DNA from 2 places in the Listeria rocourtiae subsp. hofi genome. Region 2 is predicted to be linked to the other one. Evidence: predicted binding sites of a transcription regulator. Region 2 holds the regulator's gene; the other holds the start of a gene.

Region 1 (15,135 bases), on a different contig from region 2:
TTGAACAGCCTTAACCAGAAAAGCTGGATCTGTTCGTGTGGCATCCTCAGGAGAGAACTGCACGATTGGGAAAAGTTTGCGAGCATGCGCAACATGGTGCTTAATTGATGCCAAAACCTCAGACCTGCTCATGTTTAATTTATGCTTCATATGTACATCACTTGTAGCAAGGAAAACGTGAACTTGAGCATTTGCTGCATTGCGTAGCGCTTCGTACGCACGATCGATATCACGTTCTACAGAGCGCGCCAAACCACAGACAGTAGCTGTTTTAATCACGTTTGCAATTTCTTTTACGGAATGAAAATCACCATCAGAAGCAATCGGAAACCCAGCTTCAATTACATCAATTCCATAAGTCTCAAGCTGGCGTGCAATTTGAATTTTCTCTTGCTGGTTAAAATTGACGCCCGGCGTTTGTTCACCGTCACGTAGCGTCGTATCGAAAAATTGAATATAAGCCATATTTTCACCTCATAAGAAAAGGGGCAGCGTTTCGATAAACACTCATCTTCGTCGTTAAAGTCTGCGCGCTGGTGCTCATGTACAAGTCGTGCATTCCGCTCCAGTACTCGACTTTGCCTAGAATCTAAGCATTTGTCGAAACGCTGCAAAGTTCCTAATCACCCAATTCTCTTCCTAATTATTTTTGTGGTTTGACGAAAGGCATCATTTCGCGCAAGCTCGCACCAACTTTTTCGATTTGGTGTCCTTTTTGCTCTGCACGCAAACGATGGAATTCCTTGAAACCATTTTTATTATCATCAATAAATGCCTTGGCAAAGTTACCATTTTGAATGTCCGTCAAGACTTCCTTCATTGCTTTTTTCGTGTCGCTCGTTACAACGCGCGGGCCTGAAACATAGTCGCCATATTCGGCTGTATTTGAGATGGAATCACGCATTTTCTCCATGCCACCTTCATACATCAAGTCAACAATCAGTTTCAACTCATGTAAGACTTCGAAATAAGCAAGTTCTGGTTGGTATCCAGCTTCGACTAACGTCTCGAAACCAGCTTGTACTAAATGTGTTGTACCACCACATAGGACTGCTTGCTCACCGAATAAGTCAGTTTCTGTTTCTTCTTTAAATGTTGTTTCGATGACACCAGCACGAGTCGCGCCAATTCCTTTTGCATAAGATAGAGCGACATCTGTTGCTTTTCCAGTAGCGTCTTGATAAACCGCGAATAATCCCGGAACCGCGCCACCTTCCACGAATGTACGACGAACTAAATGTCCTGGACCTTTTGGTGCTACTAAGAACACGTCCACGTCAGCAGGTGGTTTAATTACGTCAAAATGAATGTTAAAACCATGCGCAAAAGCTAAAGCATTACCAGCTTCTAAATTTGGCTTGATTTCAGCTTCATAAGTATCTCCTTGCGTTTCATCTGGTAAAAGAATCATCACTACATCAGCAGCTTTTGTTGCATCAGCTACTGATAAAACTTCAAATCCGTCATTGCGAGCTGCTTCCGCTGATTTGCCTTCACGAATCCCAATAATGACATTATTCCCGTTATCACGTAAGTTTTGCGAGTGGGCATGGCCTTGAGAACCATAGCCGATTACTGCAACTTTCTTACCTTGTAACGCGCTTTCTTGTACTGCATCTTCATAATAAACTTTTGTCATTTTCCTAACCTCCATAAATTATCTTTATATATTTCTCAGAAAAAGGTTTTCTGGGATTCAAAATGATTATTTAGCGCTACGAGTGAAGCCAGTAACGCCGGTTCGAGCCATTTGCTGAATGCCGTATGGACGAATGCTGTCAACAAAGGCATTGACTTTCTCACTCGTTCCTGCGACCTGCACAACAAGACTCGTTTTACCTACATCGATAATCGTTGCCCGAAATGGTTCAATAATTGAATTAATCTCAGCACGAGTCGTAGCGGGGGCGTTGACTTTAATTAAAGCTAGCTCACGCTCCATATGCGGATCATCAGTAATATCACTCACTTTTAACACATCGATTTGTTTGTTTAACTGTTTCGTCACTTGTTCAATTTCATAGAGTGAATCAACATGAACGACGATGGTAATGCGGGAAATATTCGGTGTTTCCGTCCAACCAACAGAGATACTATCAATGTTGTATTGACGGCGAGAAATAACACCTGTAATCCGATTAAGCACACCACTTGAGTTATTAACAGTTGCTGTAATGATACGTCGCATTTATTCCACTCCTTCCATTTGATGATTCGCTTTGCCCGGTGGAATCATTGGTAATACTAGCTCATTTGGTGATACGACACATTCGATAACAATTGGACCAGGATAGGCAAATGCTGTTTTTAAATCCTCAGCCAACGTTAGCGGATCTTCCAAACGAACAGCTTTCACGCCATAAGCTTCCGAAAGTTTTACGAAATCAGGCTGACTTTGGAAAATCGAGTGGGAAAAGCGTTCATTATGAAATTTCTCTTGCCACTGACGAACCATTCCAAGCGACCCGTTATTGAGAATAACTGTTTTCAAATTAATACTGTAATCATTCAAAATAGCAAGCTCCTGATTTGTCATTTGGAAGCCGCCGTCACCAACAAAAGCAACAACTGTTTGTTCAGGGTAGGCGAGTTGTGCACCAATGGCTGCTGGGAAACCAAAGCCCATCGTGCCAAGTCCACCGCTAGTTATAATTTGGTGATCATGACTAAATGGATAAAATTGTGCGACCCACATTTGGTGTTGCCCAACATCTGTTGAAACAAGTGCTTTCCCTTCTGTAATTTCACCGATAATCTCGATGACTTTTTGTGGCTTGATTTCCGCTTTTGAATCTCGATTATACGTGAAAGGATGGCGTTCTTTGCGTGTCATATTCAGCTTATACCAATGCGTTTTGTCAGCTTCTTCGGTTATGCTCATCTCGAGCAATTGTGTCAGCGTCTCTTTAATATCCGCAACAATCGGAATTTTTGTTGTTAAAACTTTTCCAATTTCTGCTGGATCGATATCGATATGCGCAATGACAGCATGCTTTGCGAATTCTTTTGGAGATCCAACCATTCGATCATCAAAACGTGATCCAAAATTAATAAGTAAATCAGGATCTGTCAGCGCCATATTGGCTGCGTAAGAACCATGCATCCCGCCCATTCCAAGAAACAGAGGATGATCTTGCGGGAAGCTACCAAGTCCTAGCAACGTATTTACAACAGGGATTTGGTAACGCTCCGCAAAATCGAGGAGTTCAGCTGTTGCACGTGAATGATTCACACCAGCACCAGCTAGAATAACTGGTTTGCTAGATACGGCCAAAGCTTGCATCAATTTTTCCAGTTGCATCCCATTCGGCTTTACAGTTGGCTGATATCCAGGTAAATGGATTGTGTCGTCATTAACTTTATCCGTTGTCGCAATCGACATATCTTTTGGCAAATCAATCACGACGGGTCCTTGACGTCCTGTTGTGGCAATATGGAAAGCTTCTTTAATGATTTTTGGAATATCTTTAACATCCCGCACTTGATAATTATATTTCGTAATCGGAATTGTTAAGCCAATCATATCCGCCTCTTGAAATGCATCTTTTCCAATACCGGGCGTAGCAACTTGGCCAGTAAAAACAACCATTGGAATCGAGTCGCTCATCGCATCCGCAATTCCCGTTAAAGCATTTGTTGCGCCAGGTCCACTTGTTACAACGACCACACCAGCTTTACCAGTCACGCGTGCATAACCTTCTGCAGCATGCACCGCACCTTGTTCATGACGCGTTAAAATATGAGGAATATCGCAGTCATAAAACGCATCATAAAGTGGCAAAACAGCACCACCAGGATAGCCAAAAATTATCTCGACATCCTGCTCATTCAAAGCATCAATTAAAAGCTCGGCACCACTTTTTGTTGTCGTCTCTTTCTCTACTTTGATCATTTTTATCACCTCTCCTTATCACTCTAAGAAATCATCTGGAAGTTGTAATACGCCACCAGTGTGAGCAGAAGTCACGAGTGCAGCATAGCGAGCCAGATAGCCTTTTTTAATTTTAGGGACAAATTTAGGAATACCAGCGCGTCGTTTCTCTAAAACTTCTGACGAAACATCAACATTTAATGTCCGATTCGGCAAATCAATTACAATCGTATCGCCATCTTCAATGAGTGCAATGGGACCACCAGAAGCTGCTTCCGGAGAAATATGGCCAATCGCAATTCCGCGAGTCGCACCAGAGAAGCGTCCGTCTGTAATGAGTGCGACATCTTTTCCAAGCCCGCGTCCAACAATAGAAGATGTTGGAGCCAGCATTTCCGGCATTCCTGGGCCACCACGAGGTCCTTCATAACGAATCACGACTACATGACCTTCGCGAACTGTATGATTGTCAATTGCTTCCACAGCTGCATCATGTGAATCAAAACAAATGGCTTTGCCGGTAAATACAGATACTGATGGATCTACGCCACCGACCTTGATTGCAGAACCTTTTGGCGCAATATTTCCGAAGAGGATAGAGAGGCCACCTGTTTTCGTATACGGGTCTTCTTTAGGATGAATTACGTCTGTATTGTTAATTTTGGCATTTTCTACATTTTCACGAATCGTTTTACCAGTAACGGTAATCCGGTCGGGATGAATCGCGTTTTCCAAGTCCACAAGCTCTTTCATAATTGCAGGTACACCACCGGCTTCGTGGACATCATGCATGGAATAAGCAGAAGATGGTGCAATTTTGGAAAGGTAAGGAACACGACTAGCGATTTCATTAATGCGCTCCAAATCATAATCAATTTCTGCTTCATTTGCTAAAGCTAACACATGAAGGACGGTATTTGTCGAACCACCCATCGCCATATCTAGAGCAAAAGCATCATCAATCGCATCACGCGTAATAATATCGCGTGGACGGATATCTTTTTTAACAAGATCCATTAAGTGGAACGCTGATTCACGAATCAATTCGCGGCGAGCGTCTGATACAGCAAGCGTTGTCCCGTTAAACGGAACCGCCATACCGAGCACTTCCATCAAGCAGTTCATCGAGTTTGCTGTAAACATACCAGCACATGAGCCACATGTTGGACAAGCATTAGCTTCCATATCTAAAAATTCTTCTTGGCTCATGCTACCTTCTTTAAAAGCGCCGACAGCTTCGAAAACCGAAGAAAGCGTTAGCGCCTTTCCAGTTGCAGAAAGACCGGCCTTCATTGGACCACCGGAGCAGAAGATAGCTGGCACGTTTGTACGTACAGAGGCAAGCAACATGCCAGGCGTAATTTTGTCACAGTTTGGAATGTACATAACACCATCAAACCAGTGAGCGTTGATTACCGTTTCCGCAGCATCTGCAATAACTTCACGACTTGGAAGCGAATAACGCATCCCGATATGACCCATTGCAATGCCATCATCTACACCAATCGTATTAAATTCAAATGGGATACCGCCAGCTTCACGAATGGCTTCTTTTGCAATATCCGCAAGCTCACGCAAATGCACATGACCTGGGACGATATCGATATAAGAATTACAAATGGCTATAAATGGCTTATCCATATCACCTGGACTTTTGATTTGGCCGGTTGCGTGTAGAAGACTCCTAGCTGGAGCTTGTTCAACACCTTTTTTGATTTTATCACTACGCATGAGCATATTCCCCGTTTCTTTATTATAATTGTTGGTCGAAGCTGAATTTTTAGAATATATCAATTAGCATGACCTTTTGGAATGAAAAATGACATTGATAAGGTAAATTGGCAACAAAAAAGCATCCCATTTTTGAGTTAAAAAATGGGATGCCTAGATAAGTATCCCATTTAATGATAAACAGGATCTAAACGACTGCTTGTTTTAAACAGTGTTCCAGACCCTTGCTAGAGTAATAAAATTGTAATGACATAATTTCGGTTTAGTGTTTTCATAAGTCATTAACTCCTCTAAAATCAAATTTATCATCATGAGATACTTTTACAAATTCGTATGTAGCCTTTTGAATCCAAGTAAGTATCAATCAATGTAATATTATAATTAATTATAGCTTTTGACGGGGAAATGTCAACCGTTATTTGAAAATTTGTTGCTTTTGGATTTCATTGAAAAGGGGAAATACAATGGCAAATGGATTGATGGATAATGATGTAAGCGCATACAATTAAAATGAAAAAAGTTTTCAAAAAATTAGTACATGGTGATAATAACAGGTAGTACATTGCAAAAAATTTGCGTAATGAGGGGGAATTTGATAATTTTAGAAGGAAGATATATTGAAACGGAAAGTCAGGTATTGACATGGGAAAAATAGAAACGGAACGATTGTTGTTATTAGAATACAATTTAGAATGGATTAAAGCGACGATTGCAGGCATAGATGAACTGGAGCGGGTATCGGGCTATGCTGTGTCCAGAGAATGGCCTGGAATCGATTTCTTTTTTTACCTACCGTATATATTAGAAAATGTGAAAAAAGAGCCAGAAATGACAAAATGGACGCATTTAATTGTGTTGAAAGAGGAGAACAAGGTCATTGGAGAAATAGGCGGACAAGGCAAGCCAGAAGAAACAGGAGAAATTGAGCTCGGATACAGTATCGTGCCAGCTTACCAAAATAATGGTTATATAACGGAAGCGTTAGCAGAACTAATAATATGGCTAAAAGCGCAACCTGAAATTAAGCGGATATTTGCGCGGAGCTTTGAGAATAATCCCTATTCGATTCAAGCGTTGCGTAAATCAGGTTTTATTTATCAGCCTGATCAGGATAAAATAGAGAGCCGTGGCAAGATTGTTTTATGGGAATATCCAATAAATAGGGGAAAGTCATGATCATTATACCATCAGGCAAGCCAAAAATTTGGGATCGGCATGAGGATGCAGGACCAGTTTTCGCAAAAGAGGCTTATACAGGAACCTTCCACCGGTTATGCAGAGGGTATGCTGAAAAATTTGACGGAGAGTATTTGATTTTGTCACCTAAGTACGGATTTTTAGCCCCTGATTCAATTGTGCCAGGAACGTATGATATGAGGTTTACAGCACGAGGCGTAACGGCAAACACGATTTCAATAGAAGAGTTAACAGAGCAGTGGCAGGCGCTAAACATGAAGCAGGAAACGATCGTGATGCTAGGTGGAGCAAAATTTCGCCCACTACTTGAGACTGTGTCGGGTAGAAACAATCAATTTATATTTCCACTCCATGGAACAAGAGGAATCGGAGACATGCAAAAGAGGTTGCGCACAGCAATAGACACCGGCGAACCTCTAGGCTAATCTTGTTTTGAAACGTCCTCTAACCAATTGTAGAAATAATAAGTAAGGCGATACCGATAAGCAAGAACATAACACCCATATCGGTATTTTTGCGTATGAAAAAATAGACTGTTTGTAATAAGACAAGAATCGCTAGTGCCAATACAATCGTATGGAGCATTTATGTCACTTCCTTTAATCTTGAAAAATAGCTTTGATTTTATCGAGTAATGTGACTTTTCCTGTTGTGTCTTCTGTTATAATGGGCGTTTCATGGAGGTGCGTATCTTCACGATTTATCTCATGATCTTCTGCCAGAACAAGCCCAATAGGCGTATCATCATCTTCACGTGCCACAATTGAAAAAGGAATTCTATGTTTTTCTGCTAACATAATATAAGCGCGTAATATTTCATATGAGATAGAACCGTTTAAAAGGAGTTTTGCCTTTGGGTGATATTTCATTTCTTGTTCTAACTCTTTAGTGCAAAACTTCTGAAAAACTTCTTGTTTGCTCATCTGAATTTCGATTCTCTCTCGAAAAGTACCGAGGTATTTTTTGCGTTCGGCTGGATTAATTTCTTTTGCGCCATGGATACCGCGATCGATATAATCGTCAATGCTTTCTGGCATATTGATTCTCCTTTTACTCTGTATTCTCCTTCATTGTAACATGTAATTGTGAAAAAGGGAACAACGGTAGGGGGCGCTAGACTGCAAAAAAACCTATCTTACTTACTTCTGTAATATGCGAAGTAGGTAAGATAGGTTTTTTGCTAGGTAGAACCGGTTAAGCTTCTAATCCTACAAACATTTCATGTGCTCGGGTCTGAGACATAACCCAAATAAATCGGCGACAAGCGCTCGCATTGTTGGGACTGTTCGATATGAAATGAGTTACAGTTCCAATATAAGCGTGAACGCAGAGAACGGTTAATCCTTTCACCGGTTCTGCTACACAAGAACAGTTTCGCTTAACTTCTCGCATGGTCGGGGGTACGACTCCCTCCCTACTTTCAGTCATCATGTATAGTCGTACACGCAGCTCTCCGGCTTCCACCAAATCCCCTGAATACAAACGCTTTCGCTCGATTTGTGATATCTTGCTTATTTTGTGTGAAAATGAGTTTTATCCTATCCTCATCTCATCAATCAAACCACTTAAATCCATCCTGTGACACTAATTTATCCGCTTCTTTCGGTCCCATTGTGCCGGATGTGTAGTTCGGGAAATGCTCTTTCGTATTCGACCAAGCTGCTGCTACTTTGTCAATGAAATTCCACGATAAGGAAACTTCATCCCAATGCGAAAAGTAAGTTGCATCGCCATTTAGGCAGTCTTGAATCAGTTTTTCATAGGCCTCAGGTGTGTTCATACCATCTGGTGAGGAGTGAGCGTAGTTGAGATTAACTGGCATTGTCAACATTCCTTGACCTGGCTTTTTAACGTTCATGTGTAGCGTGATTCCTTCGTCTGGTTGAATGTGTATCACCAGTACGTTTCCACCAAGCGAATGATTTGAACCAAATAGATTCATTGGCACGTTTTTGAATTGAATCGCGATTTGCGTTGCTTTCTTGGCGAGACGTTTACCAGTTCTAATATAAAATGGAACGCCGCTCCAGCGGAAATTATCAATCATGAGCTTTGCCGCAACAAAGGTTTCGGTATTAGAATCAGGATCAACGTTATCAGCTTGACGGTAACCGAGTAACTCTTTGCCATCTACTGTTCCAGGACCATATTGTCCGCGTACAAAATATTTATACACATCATCGCCTTCAATTACACGCAATGAACGGAGTGCGCGCACTTTTTCATGGCGAATTTCCTGCGTTGTTAATTTAATTGGTGGTTCCATCGCTAGCAAGGATACGATTTGCAGAATATGATTTTGAACCATATCACGAAGCGCACCACTTTCCTCATAATAGCGACCACGATCCTCGACACCAAGCGTTTCACTCAATGTTACTTGGACATTATCAATGTAGCGATTATTCCAAAGCGACTCAATAATAGAGTTCGCAAAACGAATCACAGAGATATTTTGAATCATTTCTTTGCCCAAATAATGGTCGATGCGGTAAATCTCATTCTCATCAAACGCTTGACGAAGCGACTCATTTAGTTCTTCTGCACTTGCCAAATCACGACCAAATGGTTTTTCGATAATTAAGCGACTGAATCCAGCATTATCGACAAAACCTTCTGACTTTAAGCGACTTGCGATTGTTCCAAAGAAATTAGGTGCCATCGCAAGGTAGAATAGGCGGTTTCCTTGGAGTGCATATTTTTTATCGAGCTCGTCAGACAAATTTTTAAGCTCAACGTATGATTCACGATTAGTTACATCATGCGATTGATAATAGAAATGTGATGCAAATTCTTCTGGTTCAAAGCCTTCTTTTTCGATGCCTTTCAATGATTCAACCACTTTTTCTCGAAAGAAATCATTGGTCCATGGACGACGAGCTGTACCAATCACTGCGAAATTCTCTTTTAAAAAGCCTTTCGTGAAGAGATGATATAGCGAAGGGTAAAGTTTGCGATTTGCCAAATCTCCCGTACCGCCAAAAATAGTAATTAAAGCTACTTGTTCTTTCACTTCTGTCATACGTACTTACCCTCTTTCATTATTGTGTGTAGCATACTCCAGATAAATCGGCGACAAGCATTCGCCTTCGCTCGATTTTAGTAAAGCTAGATGGACATCCTAACCAAATAAAAAAGGCAGGAAGTTTCAAAGCTTGTTCTGGAAATGAGACAATGAAGATATAATCAAAGTCGCCCTCATTATTCTTTACTATTTTAGCGGTTTGATTTCTAATGTGCAACTGATTGAACCGAAAAATTCGGAAAAAGATTTGGGGTAGGCGTGCAATGAAAGAGATAAATATGGTATGATTAGTAGCGAATGAGTGAAAGGATTGTGGGTCAAAATGGAACTGATTTTTCTTGGAACAGGAGCAGGTGTACCTTCCAAAGGCCGTAATGTAACGGCAATTGCGCTCACGATGCTAAATGAACGAAATAGTATTTGGCTGTTTGATTGTGGGGAAGCGACACAACATCAAATTTTGCGAAGTTCGATTAAATTGAGTAAATTAGAAAAAATATTTATTACACATCTACATGGGGATCATATTTTTGGCTTGCCGGGACTTCTTAGTAGCCGTTCTTTTCAAGGTGGGGATACAGTGCTTACGGTTTATGGACCTTTGGGGATTGCGAATTATATTCGGACGAGCTTAGCTGTGAGCGGTACACATTTGAAATATCCGCTTGAAATCGTGGAAATTGATGGTGAGATTGTGTTTGAAGATGCAGATTTTAAGGTTATTTGTCGAGAGCTCGATCATGGTATTTTAAGTTACGGCTACCGGATTGAGGAGGCGGACAAAACGGGGTCGCTTGATGCTGCTGGACTTTCTGCGCTAGGTGTGAAGCCTGGGCCGATTTTTAAAGAATTGAAGGAAGGCAAGACGATAACGTTGGAGAATGGTAACGTTGTGGATGGTAGCCAGTTTATCGGACCGGCAAAAAAAGGGCGGATTATTGCTATTTTTGGTGATACAAGAGCAACGGAGAGTGAGTTCGTAATTGCCAAGCAAGCGGATGTTATCGTTCATGAAGCGACCTTTGGCTTGGAAATGGGCGACATGGCAGGTGAATATATGCACTCCACAACAGTAGAGGCAGCAACTCTGGCTAAAAAAGCAGAAGCAAAACGGTTGATTATTACGCATATTAGTTCGAGATATAGTCGCGAGGATAACAGTGAACTTGTATCAGAGTGTCGTGAAATTTTTCCTAATACAGAAATAGCAACAGATTTGGCCATATTTGAACTATAAAGGGGTTTAAAAAAGGATGAATGATTTTTTAAAAGGAAAAACGGTGATGATTACTGGGGCATCGAATGGTCTTGGCGCAGAGATGGCACGCCAAGTTGCTGCACAAGGAGCGCACACAATTTTGACAGCGCGTCGTACAGACAAATTAGCGGAGTTATCAACACGAATTCAAGCCGATTATGGGGTCGTTAGCGCTTACTATAAGATGGATATGACCAATTTTATAGAGGTTCAAGATGTGGTTCAAAAAATTGGTGATACGAAAATTGATGTTTTAGTGAACTGTGCTGGTTTTGGGATTTTTGAAGAAGCTGTAACCACAGATTTTGATACAGTAGAGCGGATGTTTGACACAAATGTGCTCGGTTTAATGCGCTTGACACAACTTGTTTTACCAAGCATGCTAGAACGTAAATCTGGTCATATTATCAATATTGCTTCCCAAGCTGGAAAAATTGCGACCCCAAAATCATCTGCATATTCAGCGACTAAATTTGCTGTTCTAGGATATTCCAATGCTTTGCGAATGGAAGTGAATCCAGTAGGTATTCATGTGACTACAGTCAATCCAGGCCCTATTGCAACTAGCTTTTTCGACATTGCAGATAAATCAGGGGACTATCTTGATAATGTCGGTTTTCTCGTTTTGAAACCTGAAAAAGTAGCGGCGAAAATTGTGGGAATTATGGGCAAACCAAAGCGTGAAATAAATCTCCCCTTCCTAATGAACGTTATTTCGCGGATGTACCAAGTTATGCCGCGCGTAATTGAATTTTTCGGAAAAGGTGCATTTGAGAAGAAATGAAAGAAGCAAAGGAGTTACTCATGCAGTGGCTCTTTTTTTATGTTTTTAGCTTGCAATGTGCTAAATAAGCGTATATAATCAAGGGGTGGAACAAACGTTCGTTAATTGTGTTGAAAGGCGATGAATACAGTGGATAAGACCCGTAAAATTATTCATATTGACATGGATGCGTTTTATGCTTCGGTGGAGGAGCGAGATCATCCAGAATATCGTGGCAAGGCGCTTATTATTGGTGGAGATCCGAACAAACGAGGGGTTGTCTCTACGTGCTCATATGAAGCAAGAAAATTCGGCGTTCATTCAGCGATGCCTACAAAACAAGCATACAAGCTATGTCCACACGGTATTTTCATACACGGGGACATGGAGCATTACCGAGAAGTATCGCGTCAAATTCGTGAAATATTTTATCGCTATACAGATTTAGTAGAGCCAATGTCCTTGGATGAGGCTTATTTAGACGTGACAGAGAATAAGAAAGGTATTAAATCCGCAATGAAAATAGCTTTAGAAATTCAGCATGCGATTTATCATGAATTAGGCTTGACTGCTTCTGCTGGGGTTTCTTACAATAAATTTATCGCTAAAATAGCTTCTGATTTCAAAAAGCCAGCTGGCATGACTGTCGTGCTACCAGAAGATGCAGAAATTTTCTTAGAAGGGCTACCGGTTACGAAATTTCATGGGGTAGGCAAGGTGACCGCAGAGAAGCTGCACAGATTAGGTATTCATTCAGGTGCAGATTTGAAAGCATGGAATGAATGGGATCTCATTCGAGAGTTGAACAAGCAAGGGTATCGTTTGTACCGCGCAGTGAGAGGTTTGTCAGACTCTAAGGTAAATCCTCATCGCGAGCGCAAGTCTGTTGGTAAAGAGACAACATTTGCAAACAATATTTTCGATGAGCGAGAGATGCAAGATATGTTGTTTCTTTTTTCACAGAAGATAGAAAGTTCCCTCGAACAGATTGGCAAACATGGTAGAACAGTGGTATTGAAGTTGCGATATAGTGATTTTAGTACCATCACTAGAAGAATATCATTACTGGAATATACACGGGATGCACATGTTATTTATGATGCAGGCGTTAGTTTATTGCGCGATGTCTACAATGGAGAGGAAAGCGTTCGATTAGTTGGTCTGACCGTAACGAACCTAAAGCCGTTGCACTTCGAAAATTTGAAGTTAGAGGGATTTTAGGGAATTCGCTTGTTTAGTTTGCTGTATCACTGTTATACTTGTCTCGATACTAATTATTGGGAGTTGTCAGTTGATGAAAAGGGAGTTAAGGAGAATTAGACCAATTAGACGTGCGGATGTGCAAGGAATGCATGCGTGGGAGCTTGATAAGGATATTGCTATGACTAGCGGTATAACGAAACCACGGTCTTTGGAAGTCTTTCAAACGATGTATGAGAAATATTTTTTGAAGGTGAACCAATCACTGCTACTATACAGTATTATTTTAGATGAGCGTGTCATTGGTCGAGCAGAGCTAGGTTTAATCGATCGAGAAAATGGAAATGCGGCCTTTGGGATTGTCATTGGTGAGCAATCCAGCTGGGGAAAAGGCTACGGGAAAGAAGCAATTATAGAGCTACTAGGTGTAGCATTTAATGAGTTGCACTTACATAAAGTTTATTGTGAGGTCTATGCGTTTAACCAGAGGTCACTAAACATGATGGATTCATTAGGTTTTCATAGAGATGGCGTGTTACGAGACCATGAATTTTTCCATGATGCTTATCATGATTTAGTTGTTTTTAGTATGCTGGCAACTGAGTTTAAAGAAATTTGTGGTGGAAAATAGATATAAAAAAGTGCGATATCCCGCTGATTTAATTCAGTAGATACCGCACTTTCTTTCGTAAAGTTATTTCATTTCTAGCAGACGATTTTTTAATTCTTGTTCCATGGATACAAGCTCTTTTTCTGCTACAGCGCGTTTAGCACGCCCTTCTTGTTGAATTTTTAATGTTTCTTGTAATGTTTCGATGAGGCTTGATTGTGTTTCTTTCAACGTTTCGATATCGACAATGCCTCTTTCGTTTTCGCGAGCTGTTTCGATAGCGTTGGTTTTTAGCATATCAGCGTTACGTTTTAAAAGTTCGTTTGTTGTTTCAGAAACTTGTCGCTGCGCTTCGGCTGCTTGTTGCTGACGTAGAAGGGTAAGTGCAATAGCCACTTGGTTTTTCCATAATGGGATAGCAGTCATGATGGATGACTGAATCTTTTCAGCGAGTACTTGATTTGTGTTTTGGATAAGACGAATTTGGGGTGCTTGCTGAATGGTAATTTGACGGCTAAGTTTAAGATCATGGACACGTTTTTCAAGGCGATCTGCAAATTGGGTTAAATCATTTACATCTTGGAAATCCATCTGGTCACCAGATTGTTCTGCTTTTTTACGCAACTCTGGAAGTAATTTCGTGTTTATTTCTTCTTGTTTTAGTTCACCAGCTGCGATATAGATGTTTAGTGCTTGGAAATAGTCTTTATTCTTGTCATAAAGTTGCTCTAAGAAAGAGTTATCTTCCATTAAACGTTTTTTTGCATGTTCTAATTTCAGGGCAATTCGATCAATTTGTGTGCCCATTTTTTGATACTTTGATGTGATTTCGTTGATAGATTGCTTCACACGTGAGAACATTTTTGTGAAAACGTTCTTGTTGCGTGCTGCGAGCTCATCTGGATCTGCTTCTTGCAGGCGGAACATCAAGTCGCTAATGATTTCGCCAATCGGTCCGACGTCTTGTTTTTGAACTTGATTGAGCATCGAGTGAGAGAAATCATGCAGCTTTGCTTGTGCTGGCGCACCATATCCAAGAATTGCAGCTTGGTTTCCTGGCTCTATTTGTTTTGCAAGTTCGACGGCTTGACGACGATTCGACTCTGGTAGCATGTCCACTAACCGTGGCGCCTTGTCAGATTCGTTGTTGACGATTTCTTGCACTGTTTGTGTGCTGTTTGTGCCGAATGGATCAGCGAGCAAGTCATCTAATGTTTTGTTGAAATTGGCATCTATAACCTCGGCTTTTGGCTGTTCATATGTTGGTGTTTCCTTTACTTCTAATTCAGGTTCGTTTGGTTTTTGGTTCTCGGTCATTTGGGTGTACTCCTTTCAAATTTCTTTTTCTGTTTGGAGATTGAATTTTTTGCTACTTCTAGTTCGAAATCAAGGCTTGATACATCCTTATTAAGCAGTGCGAAGAGATCCTTCTCGATAACGCGACCTAAATCGTTCAAAAGCGCACGTGTATCAGAAAGCG
Region 2 (15,135 bases):
AAATCATTTACACACAAGTGAGAATGTGTTAAATTGTATATATATGCACGGGAATGAAGGTCGCTATGATGTGGCCTTTTTTTTATAGCGACTTGAAAGCGGAAACAATTACTTATATCAAGCAGTTTATGGAAAGGAAGATAATGATGAGAAATATGTTATTTATGCATCAAAATGAAATGGATGTGAAATTACGCAAATTTAATGATGCGATAAATAAATTACAAGAACTATCAAAAAAAGAAGCATATCCAAAAAAGCCAGGAAAATATATTGTAATAGAACCGTTTGAGTCAAACTTTGAGGGAGCAATAAAGCACAAGGATGCGATTGACTATAAATTTGGTAAATACTTGAAAGGGCGTATACATGTTGAAAAAGAATTATGGATTATTGCATCAATTAAGAATTTAATTGATTACGGGTATTTAAAAATAGAGGAGTAACAGTGCTAGAAAGGAATATTTTATATGGAATTAGAGCGTATTTGTCGATTGTTGAGGCAGCGTGGAGAGCGAATTATCGTGAAGGATAATAGTATTGAGACGTTTCATGAGCGCGATGAGGATTACTACCAATTAGAACGCGAACTGATGGGTGGTAGAGAGCAGTGGCATTATTTTTACGTGCGTAGTAAGTACGAAAACGTTGTGGAAAGAGAACATTTAGCGAGTTATACCGATGAGCGTGAAGGTGCAAGAATATTTTATTTATGGACAATGCGTCGCCACTACCGGCAAAAATACATTCGGAAAATTCACGAGTATTTGCGTGACACAAAATATGATATTAGTCCCGATGTCGCAACTGTGGAACGAGCTTTAGCGATTTTATCAAAATTACATATACCGAGGCATTTATATAGTCTAGAAAATGAACAAAAACCAGATTCAATCAACCTTGAAACGGATTTGGATTATGGTCGAAGTTTTTATATCGATTTAACAGGTAAGAATCACCGTGAAACATTGATTCGGCCGAAGAGCATCGCTGTTAGTATTGCTTTCGATAGGGTACTGATGTTGTATTTATTCTATCAAGAGCAAGATGCGTTGTTTCAATCTAATGAGATAAAGGCGCTTTTTAATGAGCAAGAGCGCCTCGTTTTTCTATAAATAAGTAAAAAATCCATCGAATCCGCTGTGAATAAAGGATTCGATGGATTTATTAATGTACCATTTTGTTCGTCAATAAACCAACATAGGCAGATACCCCTTTTTTCGTTAGATGAACGCCATCGCGCCCGAAGTACTCCGGATGATCGATAGCAAGGCTGTACCAGTCAACGCGAGTAACATTATCGTATTCGGCATCGATTTTGTCGATTGATTCATTGACTTCGGACTCCCATTGGCGTGGTACGCGGGTGTTTACGAGATAGATGCTTGCTTGATCAAACATTTGCACGAGTTCCTCCATTTTTTTGAGAGCAAAAGGGCCATTTGTGCCAAGTTCCAAAATTACTGCGCTTCCTTTGGCGTTATATTTCTGATACTGCGTTGCGGTGTTTAGTGCGTCAGCCATTTGGCGTCCCACCAAGCCGTCAATCGCGATATTTGGAACCGATTCTTCTAAGACGGGTTGAATGTCAATCATAAGCGAGTCGCCAATTGCCAATGTTTGTTCATACTTGATTTGATCCGGTGTGACAGGTGCTTTTGCGGCATTCTTTTTTTGTGTTTGCGTTGGTTCTTTTTTAGGCGTAGCTGGAGGTGTAGGCGTTTCTTTTTGTGGTGTTTTTACCTCGGTAACTGTTTTTACATGGGTTTTTTGTGTGCCTTCTGCGTTCGTTTTTACAGTAATCAGATTGCTCATACCGAGTGCGAAGAATCCAAGGATGAGAACAAGACTACTAATGAACGCCCATTTGCCAACAGGATAGCCTCGCCAATGTAGCAATCCTTTAAAATGGAAGGATTTGATATACGCGATAAAACCCTTTTTGCGAATTGGTGTTTCTACAAAACGATAAGATAGTTCTGCAATAGCCAATGTCGCTACTACTTGAAGTGCCGCACGTACTATGTTTGGAGTCCCGACTTCCGTAATAGGTGTTGTAAGGGTAATAATCGGGTAGTGCCACAAATAAATACCGTAGGAACGAGTCCCAACCCATCGCAGTGGTTTAAAACTAAATAATTTGCTTAGATAAGAGGCGGGGTGAGCAATTGTAGCAATCATGACAACTGCATTAATGGCGATTAAAAACATGCCTCCACGGTATAAAAAAGAATCGTATTCGTTTACTGTTGCGATACAAAACAAGAAGATGGCAACACTGGCTGTTCCTGCGAAGTTAACAGCGACTTTTGCAGATGTTGGTATGTGTGGTGACAAGCGAGTAAATGGCCATACGAAAGCAAGTGCTCCACCAAGTAGTAAGCCAAAAGCTCGTGTGTCTGTTCCGTAATAAACACGACTTGGATCACCATCTGGGGAATATAGAACTGCCATTAAAATAGCGGAAAGAATAGCTGCAATCACGATGATACGTAAAATAATCGTTGGTTTTTTGATGAACTTTAAAGCACCATATAAAAAGACGGGCCAAATAATATAGAACTGCTCTTCAATAGCTAAAGACCATAAATTTTTGATGGGAGATGCTGTTCCGAATGAATCAAAATAAGATACGTTGTGAAAAATGAACCACCAGTTGCTCAAGTAAAGGAAGGAAGCGGTAGCATCCCCTCGTAATGTTGCAAGAAGTGGTCGATTAAAAATAACAGCAAATACAACGACAATAATAATCATTAAGTATACAGCCGGGATAAGGCGCCTGAAACGACCTATCCAAAATTGTTTCAAATCAATACGTTCATTTTTTTCCCATTGTGATAGTAAAATGTTGGTGATTAAATAGCCTGACAAAACAAAAAAGATGTCAACTCCTAAAAAACCACCAGAAGCCCATCCAAAACTGAGGTGATAGGCAATGACAGCGATAACTGCCAGTGCTCGAAGCCCATCGATACTAGGTACATATTTTCTTTTATATCGAGCGGATCTCTCCATATAATCTCTCCTAACCGCAAATACATAAGGAAAGAAAGTTTCCTAATTTTAATTGCTCATAATAAGTAGTAGGAATAAAAGGTTGCTACTGAAACGATGTTGCTTATGTCCACTCATTCTCTACTTGACTTATCATAACACATGTTCTTGGTGCTGTAATTCGATAGGCGACAAAAAAACAGGAATTTAATAAATTTGAGACAATGGTCTTATTTATGTATAATAAAAAGAACAATATGTCACAGAAATGAGGTAAGAAATTTGACGGAAATATTTGCCCATAGAGGTAGTAAGGGAACGCATCCTGAGAATACGATACCAGCTTTTCTTGCTGCGGTTAGAGCTGGTGCAGACGGTATTGAGCTTGATGTACAGCTAACGAAAGATGGCGTTCCAGTTGTGATTCATGATGAAACAGTAAATCGAACAACAAATGGCTCCGGATTAGTAAAAGATTTTACGTTACGAGAGCTACAAAAATTGGATGCGCACCAAGGTTATAAAAAGCGATTTCGGGCATTGTTTAAGAAAACGAAAATACCTACTTTAGAAGAGGTTTTGGTTGTGCTGGGGCGTTATCCACTAATTTTAAACGTTGAGTTGAAGACGGATACATATGATTACGCGGGGATTGAGGAGAAAGTGCTAGAACTTTGCCGGAAAAGAGCAGGGAGGCTTACTTTTTTATTTTGTTCGTTTAATTTAGAGACGTTAGCGCGTTTACGGGGGCTGGATGCCACAATTAAGCTTTCTGCAATTACGAAACTGGATGTAGAAGAAGCATTAGCGCAGTTTGCTAGCTTACAGTTAGATAGCATTAATCCACCGTACTCTATTCGTAATCAAGAAGTACTTGAAAATGTTGCTACGCGTTGTTGGACTGCGAATAAGATTAGTCAGATGGATACCCTTTTTGATGAAAATGTTCGAGGATTCATGACTGATTTTCCAGAAAAGGCTGTAGAATTGAGAAGAAAGCGAAACAAATAGCTTTACATTTTAGGAACGACTGTACTATAATTGGAGACAAGTTAATATTAATCATTGTCTGAGATACGGAGAGACTACAAATAGCGAGCGCAATCGCTTGTTTTGTAGTCTCTCTTTTTTTGTGTAGCGTTTTAAATTCGCTGAAAAGTGGAAAACAGATGGTGATGTATAGACTTCAATCAGGTCCTAGAGGGGGAAAAAAGATGGTACAATTATTTTCAGCTTTTGACAGAGAAACAATTCAAACGAAGATGGCGGAGGAGACATTTGATTTAGTTATTGTAGGGGGCGGAATTACGGGTGCGGGAATTGCGTTAGACGCCGTTTCACGTGGCATGAGTGTAGCGCTCATAGAAATGCAAGACTTTGCTGCTGGAACTTCAAGTAGGTCGACAAAACTTGTTCATGGTGGCTTGCGTTATTTGCAACAATTTGAGATTAAAGAGGTAGCTGACTTAGGAAAAGAACGTGCAATTGTGTATGAAAACGGGCCACATGTGACAACGCCAGAATGGATGATGCTACCTTTTCATAAAGGTGGTAACATGGGGAAAGTGAGCGCTTCATTTGGAATTCGGCTCTATGATTATTTAGCGGGGGTGAAAAAAGATGAACGCCGTAAAATTTTATCAGCCAAAGAAACACTTGCTAAAAACCCTTTTGTGAGGAAAGAAGGTTTGAAAGGATCGGGTTACTATGTGGAATACCGCACGGATGACGCACGCTTAACGATTGAGGTTATGAAAAAAGCGGTAGAGCTTGGTGCAAAGGTGATTAACTATACGAAAGCTGAGAATTTTTTATATGATTCGAAAAAGCAGGTTAGCGGTGTTGTAGCACGCGATTGTATTACAGGTAAAGTCTTTGATATTAAAGGGCGTCGAGTGATTAATGCAGCAGGTCCTTGGGTTGATAAGGTGCGTAAAATGGATTATACAGTGAATAATAAACATCTACGCTTAACGAAAGGTATTCATCTTGTCATCGATAAAAAGAAATTCCCGATGGAACAAGCCGTTTATTTTGATACCCCTGATGGTCGTATGGTTTTTGCAATTCCTCGTGAAAAAAAGGTATATGTTGGAACTACGGATACGGTGTATGATGAAATGGTTATCAATCCAAAAGCGAATGAAGAGGATCATAAATATGTAATTAAGGCGATTAATTATATGTTTCCAGATGTTCATATTAGTGAAAATGATATCGAGTCAAGCTGGGCTGGTGTGCGTCCGTTAATTTATGAAGAAGGGAAAGATCCGTCTGAAATTTCGCGTAAAGACGAAGTGTGGTTCTCTGAAAGTGGCTTGATTACAATGGCTGGTGGGAAATTGACAGGTTATCGCAAAATGGCCGAAAAATTATTAGATGAAGTTTCCAAAGCACTTGCAAAAGAAACTGGAAAGAAATTCAAAACCGTGCAAACGCATCATTTACCAATTTCAGGTGGGGATGTTGGCGGCTCAGAAAATATTGATGCTTTCATTGAGAAGAAAGCTAAAGAAGGGAATAATCGGTTTGGCTGGTCATTAGAAGAAGGCCGTGAGTTAGCAAAACGTTACGGTTCCAATATTGATTTGGTGTTTACTTACGCGCAGGAGCACAAGGAGAAAGGAACGTTAGCATTACCGAATAGTTTGTATGCCCAACTTCATTATGCTATTTATCATGAAGCGGTCATTCATCCAGTTGATTTCTTGTTACGTCGCACGGGGTATTTATTATTTGATATGCCATACTTGTTAGAGTGGAAAGATGAAGTCATAGCAGATATGGATTATCTATTCCAGTGGGATGACGAGACAAAAGAGCAATTGGTTACGGAATTACAAACACAAATTGATGATGCACGTGAACCAGCAGATTGGCATTAATTCTGTTAAGGTGAACCTCTTGAGTTAGTCTTCAGGAGGTTTTTTGTTATGTTTGAGGCTAAAATAACTGTTTATATAGGCAAATTTAAAAAAAAATAGTAAAATGATGAGGTAATTTATTATACATAGCATTGCAACCAAAAGTTGGTGCTTATTGAAGGAGATGTTTACATGCCAACTGTTGTGACGTTTATAAATGAGCATGTGGAAGAAGTTGTGAATTATTGGATCAGCACCTATTATGTGAATTCGGATGAATACCAATTAAGGAGACATGATCCTAATTACGTGGAAGCGCATCGGTATGAAACAATTGCGCTCTTGAGGCAAGCTTTAATGAACGAGAGTAGTATCGCTTCTAATGCCAAAAATATGGGGGAGGACAGGTTTGATATGCGAACGAGTTTCAAGGATGCTCTTACAAATCATATGAGTTTTTATAGGGCGATTAACGAGTTCTTAATTATCCATTACAAGAAGCGAACGCTCATTTGTACAGAGGAAGAGATTTTTGATATGCTACTAAAATTTCGAGAATATGAAGCTACTTCACTAGGCGAACTTTTTGCTGGTTACACATCAAAAGAAGCTATTCGGTGAAGGCGTGCAAAAAACACCAATTGGTTATGCAGTTGGTGTTTTTAATAGTGACCACTGAGACAGTTTGATGGTACAATGGAGATATGGAAGGGGAGGTTTTTTTGAACAAAATTCCCGTAATTGTTATTGTTGGCCCGACTGCGGTGGGGAAAACAGCGCTCAGTATTGAAATGGCGCAAGAATTTGAGGGCGAGATTATCAGCGGAGATTCCATGCAAGTTTATCGCGGACTCGATATTGGCACGGCAAAAGTGACGAATGAGGAAATGGCTGGTATTACGCATTATTTGATAGATATTCGCGAACCTGCCGAACCGTATGATGCGTCTGAATTTAAAAAGGAAACACATCGATTAATACGCCAAGTCTGGAGAGCGGGGAAGATACCGTTTATAGTTGGCGGAACGGGACTTTATATACAGTCGGCTCTCTACAATTACGCTTTTTCAGAAGTGGCTAGTGACGAAGCTTATCGAGATTCTTTAGCTGCGGAGTCCGGCGAGTCCTTGTTGGAGAAACTTCGCAAAGTAGATCCCGAGAGTGCCATGAAATTACATGCAAACAATCCGCGGCGCATTATCCGAGCATTGGAAGTAAACCATTTGTCGGGCAAGAAATTTTCGGAGTTGCAAAATCAGGAACAACAAGCAAGTGAATTTAATCCACTGTTAATTGGCTTGGAAAGGGATCGTGCGGAACTTTACGAACGAATAAATTTGCGAGTAGACATCATGATGAAACAAGGCTTGTTGGAGGAAGCGCGTACTTTTTATGATTCGGGTGTGCGTGATGTACCAGCAGCTCGAGGGATTGGCTACAAAGAGCTGTTTACATATTTTGATGGAGATATGTCGTTAGATGAGTCTGTAGAACTACTTAAGCGCAATTCTAGGCGTTTTGCTAAGCGACAATTGACCTGGTTTCGCAATCGCTTAGATGTCCAATGGTTTAACGCGGACGACGCGGGGCTAAAGAATACAATCGTGTGCGAGATAAAGCAGTTTCTAGAGGCGAATCGTGTGTTTTAACTTCTTATAAAAAGGGTATTTGAAGTTAGCAGAGAAAAATATTCTTCTTTTTTGGAATGTCATTTGTAGTTTTTGTACATTTCGTATAGAATGAAGATAACTGAAAAAGATAGAGAATAGGAGCGATTCGATATGAAACAAGGTGGGCAAGGGTTACAGGATCATTATTTAAATCAATTGAGGAAAGAGAAAATTTTGGCAACTGTCTTTTTAACAAATGGGTTCCAGCTACGTGGTCGGGTTATTAGTTTCGATAACTTCACGGTTTTGTTAGATGTAGATGGTAAGCAACAACTTGTATTTAAACATGCGATTTCTACGTTTTCTCCACAAAAGAATGTGGCTTTGAAATCGGATGATGAATAGGCAACTTGTATTTTAAAAACGAAAGCCGAATGTTTTGTGCCAAATGTGCGGTGCAAACATTCGGTTTTTGCGTGGCTTAGCAACTTTCTTTGTAACGCTATTTATGCTACGATTGACTTTGGGTAAACGATGGGAGTGCAGATGATGGTAGAAAAAGCGATCTTAGTTGGCTGTGAATTACCGAAACAGACAGAGGAACATTTTTACTACTCTATGTTAGAATTGGGTAGTTTAGCGAAAACAGCGCAAGCAGAAGTTGTCGGAGAAGTGACTCAAAAGCGGGAACGAGTGCATCCAGCTACTTTTGTTGGTTCTGGAAAAATAGAAGAGATTGCAGCTTTTGTCGCAGAAATGGAAGTCGATATAGTGTTGTTTAATAGCGAGTTAAGTGCGACGCAGGTTCGAAATATTTCTAAGATTGTTGATGCGCGGATACTTGATCGGACGCAATTAATTTTAGACATTTTTGCCATGCGTGCAAAAACTCGAGAAGGCAAATTACAGGTGGCGTTTGCGCAATACCAATATTTGTTGCCAAGATTAAGTGGACAAGGGGTTTCGTTGTCGCGCCTTGGTGGTGGGATTGGAACACGCGGACCGGGAGAAACGAAACTAGAGATGGATCGGCGTCATATCAGGCAGAAGATGGTGGATATTAAGAAACAGTTGGATACAGTGGTGAAGCATCGTGAACGGATGACGGCAAGACGGAATGATCAAGCTATTTTTAGGTTCGGTTTGATTGGCTATACGAATGCAGGTAAATCGACGCTTTTTAATCGGTTGAGTGATGCTAAGGCGCTGGAAGAGAACCAGTTGTTTGCGACGCTTGATCCGACGACGAGGAAGTTGGTTTTTTCAGAAGGATATACAGCGCTTTTGACAGATACAGTTGGTTTCATACAAGACTTACCTACAACGGTTGTCGCAGCATTTCGTTCGACGCTTGAGGAGACGGCGAATGTGGATGTTCTTTTGCATGTGGTTGACAGCTCTAATCCTGATTACGTGCAGCATGAAAAAACGGTTTTGGAATTGTTAGAGGAATTGAACATGCAACATATTCCGGTTTTGACAGTATATAATAAAAAAGATCAGCAGTTACCTTATTTTATACCCACACAGCCGAATTATGTCGAGGTGAGTGCGTTAGAAGAATCTTCGCAGTACTTTTTGATGGAGAAAATGTTGTGGGAAATTAAGCAACTGTGGCAACCTTATGTGGCGCGTATCCCAGCAAGTGACGGAAGAATGTTGCATAAATATAAGCGGGAAACGGTCGTCATTGAAGAAATATTTGATGAAGAAGCAGAAAGCTATCAATTAAAAGGCTATCAAGCACGAAAGGAAAAATAAGATGACAGCATTTTTTGAGCAAATACCAGCAGAATTACGCAAATTAGCTAATGTTGTGGAGGACGAGTTGCGTTCTTTGCAGCAGGAGACGGAAAATATTGCGGAAGAAAACCAATGGAAGGTTATGCAAGCTTTTCAGAAAAATCGAGTGAGTGATTTCCATTTTACCCCATCGACGGGTTATGGGTATGATGATGATGGTCGCGACACGCTAGAGCAAGTGTATGCGGACGTATTTAAAGCAGAGGCAGCGCTTGTTCGCCCTCAAATTATTTCAGGCACGCATGCCATTTCAACAGCTTTGTTTGGTGTGTTACGACCAGGAGATGATCTTTTATACATTACTGGAGCGCCATATGACACATTGGAAGAAATCGTCGGTATTCGAGGTTCTGGAAAAGGCTCGCTTAAAGAGTTTCAGATTGGTTATGACAAGGCATCATTAAAAGCAGATGGTTCCGTTGATTTTGAGTTGATACGTGCTAAAATAACACCAGCGACAAAAATGATTGGGATTCAACGTTCTCGAGGTTATGCAGACCGTCCTTCGTTTTCGGTTGCTGAAATAAAAGAGATGATTGTTTTTGTTCGTGAAATAAAGCCAGACATTCTTGTTTTTGTCGATAATTGTTATGGAGAGTTCGTGGAAATTTTAGAGCCAATTGAAGTAGGTGCGGATTTAATTGCGGGTTCGTTGATAAAAAACCCAGGCGGTGGCTTGGCCAAAACGGGTGGATACATCGCTGGAAAGGCTGAATTGGTGGAGTTATGCGCTTATCGACTAACCACTCCGGGTATTGGTGCAGAGGCAGGGGCTTCCTTATATAGTTTGCTGGAAATGTATCAAGGGTTTTTCTTAGCACCGCATGTTGTTTCCCAGGCGGTAAAAGGAGCGCGCTTTACTGCTGGCATATTGGATGCTTTTCAAATCGAAACTGACCCTGCTTGGAACGCGCCTCGGACTGACTTGATTCAAAGCGTTTCGTTTCATGATAAGGAAAGGATGGTTGCTTTTGCTCAGGCCATTCAGGCAGCCTCTCCAATTAATGCGCATGTTGTTCCAGAGGGGGCGTATATGCCAGGATATGAAAATGACGTTATCATGGCAGCTGGAACTTTTATTCAAGGTGCGAGCCTCGAGTTGACGGCGGATGGTCCTATTAGGGAGCCTTACCAGCTTTATGTGCAAGGAGGACTAACTTACGAACATATAAAACTAGCGGTTCTAGTAGCGATAAAGCGTCTTATAGATCAGAATCTTTTAATGCTATCAGAAATAACACCGAGATGTTAATAAATTCAAAAAACAGCGAAAATATTTTTGCTGTTTTTTTGAATTTAGTTCAAAGTGGTTGATACATAAGGTTTTAAAACGTGTTAGATTATCTGACATAGATTTGACAAAAGATATATCATACATTATAATGCAACTAACATATGAAAAATAAAGCGTTTTGAAAGGGGTAAATTGTCGTGAGTGAAAAAGAAATTAGAAGATCGATGCCTCTTTTCCCGATAGGTCCTGTCATGAAACTAACAGATCTTACTGCGCGACAAATTCGTTATTATGAGGACCAAGGTTTGATTCATCCTGCGAGGAATCAAGGGAATCATCGGCTGTATTCACTACAAGACATCGATGTATTGCTTGAGATTAAAGATTATTTGAACGACGGTCTGAATATTGCGGGAATTAAAAAAATGTACCAAATGCAGCAGGATGAGCAGAAAACGCCACTTACAGATGAAGACGTACGCAAAATTTTACGAAAAGAAATGCAGCAAGCTGGTAGATTCGTGAAACAAGATGCTTCTGGAAAGCAACAATTGCCAAGGTTTTGAAACAAGATATTTACTTTTAAAAAGTTTATATAATATCAATTATTGGGAGGATTTAATTATGACATCGTATACTAAAGAAGATATTTTTCGCTTCGCAGACGAACAAAATGTGAAATTCATCCGCTTGCAATTCACGGATATCCTAGGAATCATTAAGAACGTGGAAATTCCGGTAAGCCAGTTAGCCAAAGCTTTGGATAATAAAATGATGTTTGATGGCTCCTCTATTGAAGGTTTTGTGCGCATTGAAGAGTCTGATATGTATTTATTTCCGGATCTTGATACGTGGGTTGTCTTTCCTTGGACAGCTGAAAAAGGGAAAGTTGCTAGATTGATTTGCGATATTTATAATCCGGATGGAACAATTTTTGCGGGGGATCCTCGTGCTAACTTAAAACGTGTATTAGCCGAAATGCATGATTTAGGATTTACAGATTTTAACTTAGGACCAGAACCCGAATTTTTCCTTTTCAAACTAGATGAAAAAGGAAAGCCTACACTAGAATTAAACGATAATGCAGGATACTTTGATTTAGCGCCAACCGATTTAGGTGAAAATTGTCGTCGCGATATTGTTTTGGAGTTGGAAGAGATGGGCTTTGAAATTGAAGCTAGTCACCACGAAGTAGCACCTGGTCAGCATGAAATTGATTTCAAATACGAGGATGCGGTCACAGCGTGTGATAATATCCAAACATTCAAATTAGTCGTAAAAACAATTGCTCGTAAACATGGCTTGCACGCAACGTTTATGCCAAAACCGTTATTTGGTGTGAATGGGTCGGGGATGCATTTCAATATGTCGTTATTTAATAAAGATGGGAATGCGTTCTTTGATGCAGATGGCGAGGAGCAACTGAGTCAGACGGCATATCACTTCTTAGCTGGTATGATAAAACACGCAAAAGGCTATACAGCGGTAACCAATCCGACTGTGAATTCTTATAAGCGCCTAGTCCCTGGATACGAGGCGCCATGCTACATTGCTTGGTCTGGTAAAAATCGTAGCCCGCTTGTTCGAGTTCCAAGCTCTCGTGGCTTGAGTACGCGGTTGGAACTGCGTAGCGTTGATCCAGCGGCAAACCCATACTTAGCAATGGCTGTGCTACTTCGCGCCGGACTAGATGGCATCAAGAATGAGTTAACGCCACCAAAACCAGTGGATCGCAATATTTATGGCATGAATGAAGAGGAGCGTCATGCACATGGTATTTACGATCTTCCGGAAAGCTTAGCGCTTGCACTGAAAGAACTGACAAATGATGATATTATTGTCGATGGCCTGGGTGAGCATATTTTGGAGCATTTCGTAGAAGCGAAAACAATCGAATGCGACATGTTTAGAACCGCAGTTCACCAATGGGAACGAGATCAGTACATGGAAATATACTAAATATCGCCATTCCAAAAAAGAGACTACAATTCTGTAAGATATAGAAAAGCAGGAATCTTGTATAGAGCCATTTATGAAGATGGCATATACAAGATTCCTGCTTATTTTATTTTTGAAATCCTTGTTTCAGCCACTTTCTATGGCTAACGAATATCACGATACAAGCCAATAACTTTGCCTAAAATAGAAACATTTCTTAGGCGGATAGGTTCTAAAGCATCGTTTTCTGGTTGCAGACGGAAATGGCTAGCTTCTCTAAAAAATCTTTTACAAGTAGCTTCATTATCATCTGTCATCGCTACAACGATATCTCCGTTATTAGCGGAATTTTGTTGTCTTACAATCACTTTGTCGCCGTTCAAAATACCAGCATTAATCATACTTTCGCCATCAATTTCTAACATGAAAATCTCTGTTTCTCCATTGGCCATATATTCAGGTAAAGGAAAATATTCATCGATGTTCTCAACGGCTGTAATTGGAACACCGGCAGTTACTTTACCGATAATTGGAATGTTGATAACGTTTGGAGCTACCATCTCGTCTTCTAACGATAGGATTTCGATGGCTCTGGGTTTTGTAGGGTCTCTGCGAATGAGTCCTTTTCCTTCGAGTCGTGCTAGGTGTCCATGGACTGTAGAGCTAGAGGCTAAACCAACTGCTTCACCGATTTCACGCACGGAAGGTGGATATCCCTTATCTTTTACTTCAGACTTGATGAAGTCATAAATATCTTGTTGTCGTTTTGATAGTTTCATTTGTTTCACCCCGTTCACTCTTTCATTACTTCTTTATTAAACCCAGTATATCAAAGATTTTTTAGATATGCAAACAATTGTTCGTTTTTTTATTGACACATCAGAACGAGTGTTCTATAATAATAAAAAAGCGAACATATATTCTTCGGGAGGGATAAAGATGACTTTGAAAACTATTTGGGATCGATATTATATTGCAATTATATTTATTATTACATGTTTTGTTTTGGGATTAGTGTTAATGGTCGTGACAGTGAATCAAGCGAGTTCAGAATACAATGAGGTGAGCGTTGCAAGTGGGGATTCTATTTGGAGTCTTGCAGATGAGTATGCCGGTGACTACAAGATGAGTAAGCAGGATTTTGTATCGTGGGTCGAGAAAGAGAATCAAATTATAAATGGGAAGCTGATTGCTGGTGAGACAATTACGATTCCAATAAAAAAAGGTGCTGAGAATATAGATCGTTCTATTCAGTTAGCGAATGAATAATAGAACACAATACTTTAAAAATCTCTCGTTTTATTGTAGAATAGGCGTTGATTAATAATGAAAGAGGTTTTTCGATGTTGAAAGATTTTAAAGCATTTATTTCGAAAGGTAATGCATTAGGAATGGCAATTGGGATTGTCATTGGTGCTGCATTTACAAGTGTTGTTAACTCGCTTGTGAATGATATTATTATGCCTCCACTAGGCTTGCTAATTGGGAATGTTGATTTTGCTAACTTGTTTGTCAGTTTAAATGGAGTGCATTATGATACTTTAAAAGCCGCTCAAGCAGCAGGAGCCCCAACGATTAATTACGGGTTATTTATCAATAATATTATTAGTTTTTTTATTATTGCTTTCTCGGTGTTTCTAATTATTAAGATGGTGACTAAGTACATACCGCTAGAACCAAAGAAACCTGCTACGAAAGAATGCCCTTATTGTTTGTCAGCTATCCCAGAGAAGGCTAGGAAATGTTCACAATGTACATCGGACTTATCTCAAAATGGAGAGACTGGATTATCTGAATAATATCGTTTGAGGAGGAGAATAATGTTAGAAAAGGCTAAAATAGACCGTATTAATGAATTATCGCATAAGAAAAAAGCAGGCACAATAACCGTGGATGAGAAATTAGAACAAGAAGTTTTGCGTCAAGAATATATTAAATCATTCCGTAATCAAGTGCGAAGTACGATTGAACATACTACTTTTATTGATCCAAATGGCGATGACGTTACGCCTGATAAGATAAAACGTATACGTGATGAGAGAAAAAAACTATGAAGAAAATGGGGGAGATGAACTGCTCCCTGTCAAGTAGACAGGTTAAAAAACAAATGAAATAGTTTTTATATGATGGCCTTATTCCGGTATTCGCTCGGGGTAAGGCCTTTAAATTTAGCGACCACGCGCTCATTTTGATAGAAATTGATATAGCTATGAACCCCTTGGATTAGCTCTTTTTCAGTTTCAAAAGAATGAAGATAATAATATTCTGCTTTCAATGTTCCCCAGAAACTTTCTATCGGTTGATTATCCAAACATTTTGCGACACGTGACATGCTTAGCCTAAATTGAAATTTCTTTTTCAAGCGCCTATAGGCGCGACTAGTATATTGAAACCCACGGTCACTATGAATCATGGGCTTTACTTTTGGATGTTGCTTCATTGCTTTTTTGATGGTATCCATAACTAGCTTATTATCATTTTTGTTACTTAGAACGTAGGAAATAATGGAGCGGTCGTATAAATCAATGATTGCGCTCAAGTATTGTTTTGTGCCGTTTCCATATTTTAGTTCCGTGACATCCGTACACCATTTTTCATTTGGGCGTGTGGCCTTGAAATTGCGCTGTAACATATTTTTAGCGGTATGCTCGGCAGTCGATTGAAACCACTTTGGTTTTTTTCGCCGAATGAT

What was found. The regulator LexA, encoded in region 2, represses DNA repair genes until DNA is damaged. The targets are predictions, from matches to a motif close to CGAACATATGTTCG.
Region 1: the regulator LexA is predicted to act here: its motif matches at 11,954-11,967, upstream of dinB (DNA polymerase IV).

The regions. Positions count from the first base shown of each region.
Region 1 covers NZ_CAUYTL010000001.1:155,327-170,461, reverse strand. The annotation lists gene R8925_RS00865 (2-isopropylmalate synthase) at 1-465, opposite strand, end outside; gene ilvC (ketol-acid reductoisomerase) at 644-1,639, opposite strand; gene ilvN (acetolactate synthase small subunit) at 1,706-2,188, opposite strand; gene ilvB (biosynthetic-type acetolactate synthase large subunit) at 2,189-3,892, opposite strand; gene ilvD (dihydroxy-acid dehydratase) at 3,911-5,602, opposite strand; gene R8925_RS00840 (GNAT family N-acetyltransferase) at 6,245-6,778, shown strand; gene R8925_RS00835 (DUF6884 domain-containing protein) at 6,775-7,224, shown strand; gene R8925_RS00830 (hypothetical protein) at 7,244-7,384, opposite strand; gene R8925_RS00825 (YueI family protein) at 7,399-7,836, opposite strand; gene zwf (glucose-6-phosphate dehydrogenase) at 8,352-9,821, opposite strand; gene rnz (ribonuclease Z) at 10,147-11,061, shown strand; gene R8925_RS00810 (SDR family NAD(P)-dependent oxidoreductase) at 11,078-11,866, shown strand; gene dinB (DNA polymerase IV) at 11,996-13,066, shown strand; gene R8925_RS00800 (GNAT family N-acetyltransferase) at 13,140-13,676, shown strand; gene R8925_RS00795 (toxic anion resistance protein) at 13,740-14,972, opposite strand; gene R8925_RS00790 (5-bromo-4-chloroindolyl phosphate hydrolysis family protein) at 14,969-15,135, opposite strand, start outside.
Region 2 covers NZ_CAUYTL010000022.1:1,070-16,204, reverse strand. The annotation lists gene R8925_RS10170 (hypothetical protein) at 144-446, shown strand; gene R8925_RS10165 (hypothetical protein) at 471-1,115, shown strand; gene R8925_RS10160 (acyltransferase family protein) at 1,168-3,015, opposite strand; gene R8925_RS10155 (glycerophosphodiester phosphodiesterase) at 3,277-4,005, shown strand; gene R8925_RS10150 (glycerol-3-phosphate dehydrogenase/oxidase) at 4,209-5,879, shown strand; gene R8925_RS10145 (hypothetical protein) at 6,051-6,479, shown strand; gene miaA (tRNA (adenosine(37)-N6)-dimethylallyltransferase MiaA) at 6,581-7,507, shown strand; gene hfq (RNA chaperone Hfq) at 7,640-7,873, shown strand; gene hflX (GTPase HflX) at 8,015-9,229, shown strand; gene R8925_RS10125 (methionine gamma-lyase family protein) at 9,231-10,523, shown strand; gene R8925_RS10120 (MerR family transcriptional regulator) at 10,703-11,071, shown strand; gene glnA (type I glutamate--ammonia ligase) at 11,130-12,464, shown strand; gene lexA (transcriptional repressor LexA) at 12,608-13,222, opposite strand; gene yneA (cell division suppressor protein YneA) at 13,383-13,712, shown strand; gene mscL (large conductance mechanosensitive channel protein MscL) at 13,787-14,242, shown strand; gene R8925_RS10095 (DUF896 domain-containing protein) at 14,264-14,497, shown strand; gene R8925_RS10090 (IS3 family transposase) at 14,563-15,135, opposite strand, start outside.